2 regions of the Paenibacillus sp. J22P15 genome follow, and region 2 is predicted to be linked to the other one. Evidence: a T-box and tRNA genes for the amino acid it is inferred to sense, from the RefSeq annotation. Region 2 holds a T-box; the other holds one or more tRNA genes.

Region 1 (2,191 bases), on a different contig from region 2:
CGTCTAATCCGATGATTTTGCTCAGCAATATTGACAAGCTGAAAATAAATAGCAAAAGCTCTAATGACTTGATGACGTATTTCTGGGTTTAGAGAAGATACATTTCCTTTAAATTGATCAAATAATTCCGGTACAAATTCAGCGCGAAGAGATTTACTTTGCTCACGAATCTGTTCCACGATTTCAAGTAGCTCGCGGCCGCCCTGATGGACAAGAACCTCACCGAGAATGTTGCCTAGAAACCGGACATCGCGTCGCAACAAATTGTTAGCCTGCTGCCGATTTGTGGTCAAAGTAGATGCAGATTGATCCGACATACTGTTCCTCCTAAATTTTTGCGAAGCAATGATCGCTTCGTAAGCATTTACTTGTTTTTCGAAGCAATAATCGCTACGAAAGCTTGCTTGTACAACATGAACGTTTTTTTGACTTCTACCATCATACTACAAAATCCTACAGGGTTGAAGCCCTAAAGCCATCCTCACAAAAACAAACCAATAGGAGCGAAGCAGGTACCCGCTTGCCTTTAGCTATTATAATTCAGAAAAAACTGACAACTATCAACAAAGAACGACAAGCATGTCATTTATTGGAACAAAGCAAACGAAAGTTTGCATATTATCCAGTATATAATACCAAGCAAGATTTATAAAAAAAGACCGCAATCACCTTTCCGTGGTACCTTTTACTATCTTATTAGTAATTTCATTAAAAGAAGAAAATAAAAAAAAGCCCTGCATCGCAAGGCTTTCGGAGTTTAGTTAGTTGGAGCGGGTGATGGGAATCGAACCCACGCTATTAGCTTGGAAGGCTAAAGTTCTACCATTGAACTACACCCGCGTAAAAAAAGAATATAGTCGGGACGACACAATTTGAACATGTGACCCTCTGGTCTCAAACCAGGTACATAAAGATTAGAAATTAAAAAAATCCCTGCATAGCAAGGCTTTCTAAATTTAGTTAGTTGGAGCGGGTGATGGGAATCGAACCCACGCTATTAGCTTGGAAGGCTAAAGTTCTACCATTGAACTACACCCGCGTGAAAAAATGAATATGGTCGGGACGACACGATTTGAACATGCGACCCCCTGGTCCCAAACCAGGTGCTCTACCAAGCTGAGCTACGTCCCGAAGTGTAAATGAATTTTGTCTGAAGATTGGGAAAATGGCGCGGCCTAAGAGATTCGAACTCCTGGCCTTTTGATTCGTAGTCAAACGCTCTATCCAGCTGAGCTAAGGCCGCACAATTTATGGAGCGGAAGACGGGAATCGAACCCGCGACCCTCGCCTTGGCAAGGCGATGCTCTACCGCTGAGCCACTTCCGCACGGTATTTTTGTCAGCCGTTTGTTTCGTTTATCATCGCGGCGACAAGTAATAATATATCACCCCTGAAAACAAAATGCAACTGTTTTTTTAAAAAAGTTTTAAATTATTTTAAATCACCCTAAATCGACTTGTTCAATATACGTAAAAAGCCTGATATGACGCGGAATTTCACCTGTTTGACCAGCAACATTAAGAGCAGCCTATTCCACCATTCGAATCGCTAAACCATAGTTACGACATTATTCAGCATATAAATAACAATCCGCATTCCCAAAGGAACACGGATTGTTTGCTTCAATATAAGCAATATAAGCTTGTTAAGCTCCTGCAGCCGCAAGCGGTCTCTCCAACGGAGTGCGGTTAATCATTTCTACTTTGTCAGCTGCTGGCTGACCAGCAAGCGCATACGGCAAACAAAGCGGAACACCTGTACGAGGATCTGGCACAATGTCTGCTTCGATATTAAATACTTCACGCATAATATCTGGTGTCATAACCTCAGTTGGCGTACCTTCACCAACAACAACACCCGTCTTGATCGCGATCATATGATGAGCATAACGTGTCGCATGATTCAAATCATGGACAACCATAACAACCGTACGATTGTTGGCGGCGTTTAGCTTTTGCAGCAAATGAAGAACTTCCAGCTGATGCGCCATATCGAGGAAAGTAGTAGGCTCATCAAGAAATAAAATATCAGTCTCCTGCGCCAAGGCCATCGCGATCCATGCACGCTGGCGTTGGCCGCCAGATAAATGATCGACGGGACGATCCGCAAAATCAGTCATGCCAGTCGCTTCGATAGCCCATTGCACAATGCTGCGGTCATCCTTGCTCATAGATCCAAAGCCCTTCTGATA
Region 2 (2,191 bases):
TACTTTATCTGCTTGGAACTCCGATTGCTCCTCTGCTTCACCCTTATCATCAGGATTCTTCAGCACATAGCAGCCCTTCAGCTTACCTTCCGTCTCCATGCGGAATATTCCCGTAGACTGCAGAAGCTCAAACGCACGAGCCCAGAAGCCTTCTCGCACAATACTGCTCTCCCAAACAAGTACATCATACATAATGCCAAATTGCTTCATTTCCTCCACATGCTCGCGAACGATGCGTTCGGCAACGAGCAAGCCTATCCACGCCACATTGGAATGTCCTTCCTCCAGCTCGCCAAGTACCTTCGTACGCTGCTCAAGCAATTCAGGCTGCTCTTTGTAAGCTTTATTAATGCTAGAATACGTATCCCAGCAAAAATCCCCAAAACGATCATATGGCTGCACCGTCTTCGTCTGAAGAATACCTACTACGGTATCGGCTAATTGGTTGCCTAGATCATCGATGTAGTTATGAACCTCAACCTGATGTCCCGTTTTTCTCAGCATGCGCGCAATCGTATCGCCAACACAGGAATTACGCAAGTGGCCGATATGTGCCGATTTGTTTGGATTGATGGATGTATGCTCAACGAGCACTTTTTTGTTTACCGTCAACTTCTGTGCGGCAGGCTTAACCGTCATTTCTGCCCAACAAGGCCAATTCACATAAAAGTTTAGAAAGCCGGGAGATGCAATTTCAATGTTGTTAATGGATGAGGCAAGCGTTGGATGCTCTAGCAGCTTTTCTTTGAACTCGCCAGCAATAAGAGAGGGTGCTCGTTTTAACACCTTGGCGAGCTGCATCGCAATATTGCTGCTGTAATCACCATGCGCTAGGTTAACGGGATGCTCCACCGCTATTTTAAGATTTACCGGTCGTAATGTATGTCCCTCTTCCAACATTCCCTGCGTAACTTCCTCAATAGCTTCAATGATAAGCTCATGAATCATTCTAATTCCTCCTTTAGTTAAAAATACAAAAAGGCCCCCGTCTCTAAAATAAGAGACGAGAGCCGTGAAGATCCCGTGGTACCACTCTAAGTGCCAAGCCTAAATATGGCTTGACCCCTCGTTTTTGTAACGGTCTATGACCGGATTTGCCTACTACAGTTCGTTCTTCGGTTCGGCAAACCATTTCTTGGGCCCGCTTCGTCTAAGACATCCGTACCGGCTTCCACTGCCCCGGCTCTCTGCAACTATCCGTCCTAGATTACTGTCCCAATCACTAATGTTGTTATTTTCATCTCATATTGTTTAAAATATTTATACAGGATGTGGATAGCGCTGTCAAGCTGCAATTGCTCCCTTTTTTCTTGATCATCATATCAAGAGTCATCTCGTTTTCCGAATAATTCCTTTAAGTATACTGAATATTTTTATTATTGTTTTAACAAATTCTTGAAAGAAATCACCAAGATACTTTTGGACTAGGAATCGTACCAAACTAAAGAATAGTGAAATAAATATAATAAACACAAATAGTTTTATTCCTGTTTCTATAAATCCCACTTAGATACATCACCTCTTATTCAACCATCTTTATCGTTTATTATTTTCAATCTGGTATTTCTATTAATTTTCTAAGAAAATCGCCCTGTTTTAGATTCTTTCCCATGAGAAGTATACTTCAAAAAAGGATGTTTTGGTGTTATATGGATACACTCGAAAGGAAACATCCTCATTTTTAAAGAACTCGTTAATTACACAATGAAATTGAAAACCATTCACTGTTACTCTTTTAGACGTTTTCTAAATGGTTTCATCTATCTCACCTCAGACGATTACTCACATTAAAATCTCCGTTTTACATACTGTTTATCAGATGTCATTTCGTGGTGGTTAAAACTACTATTTCATTACAATATAAAAGCGACCATGTATACTATGAACTTAATGACAACCAACTCCAAATTGGCGACCTGCTCTATGTTGATTATTCTGCTCTCGTTACCTGTTTATATTTTATGGTTTTTCATATTTGTCAGTTATTCTCCAGCTTCCATTTTTCAGTTTTACCTTTAATTGCATTGGAACTCTTGATGAACCATATTTGACTTCCATAGTGTTTTTGTCTAATCCTTTGTATGTATATTTAATCCAAATGGTAGCTGAGTAGAAAAAGTGTAATCCAAATCCCATATTCGTTGAGTAAACTATTATATCATCCTGCCTTGATAAACTTGATGGGTATATT

What was found. A T-box is a leader RNA that pairs with one kind of tRNA and senses whether it is charged. The one in region 2 lies ahead of AC0YN6_RS02090 (arginine--tRNA ligase), so its partner is inferred to be a tRNA-Arg.
Region 1: it encodes a tRNA-Arg, which carries the amino acid that the T-box ahead of AC0YN6_RS02090 (arginine--tRNA ligase) is inferred to sense. The anticodon was not compared.

What each region holds. Positions count from the first base shown of each region.
Region 1 is NZ_JBWDNT010000012.1:5,180-7,370, reverse strand. Features, by position in the region: gene ppc (phosphoenolpyruvate carboxylase) at 1-317, opposite strand, end outside; tRNA gene AC0YN6_RS20905 (tRNA-Gly) at 767-840, opposite strand; tRNA gene AC0YN6_RS20900 (tRNA-Gly) at 966-1,039, opposite strand; tRNA gene AC0YN6_RS20895 (tRNA-Pro) at 1,055-1,131, opposite strand; tRNA gene AC0YN6_RS20890 (tRNA-Arg) at 1,167-1,243, opposite strand; tRNA gene AC0YN6_RS20885 (tRNA-Gly) at 1,252-1,326, opposite strand; gene AC0YN6_RS20880 (ABC transporter ATP-binding protein) at 1,646-2,191, opposite strand, start outside.
Region 2 is NZ_JBWDNT010000001.1:439,971-442,161, reverse strand. Features, by position in the region: gene AC0YN6_RS02090 (arginine--tRNA ligase) at 1-948, opposite strand, end outside; T-box leader at 997-1,232, opposite strand; gene AC0YN6_RS02085 (hypothetical protein) at 1,960-2,191, opposite strand, start outside.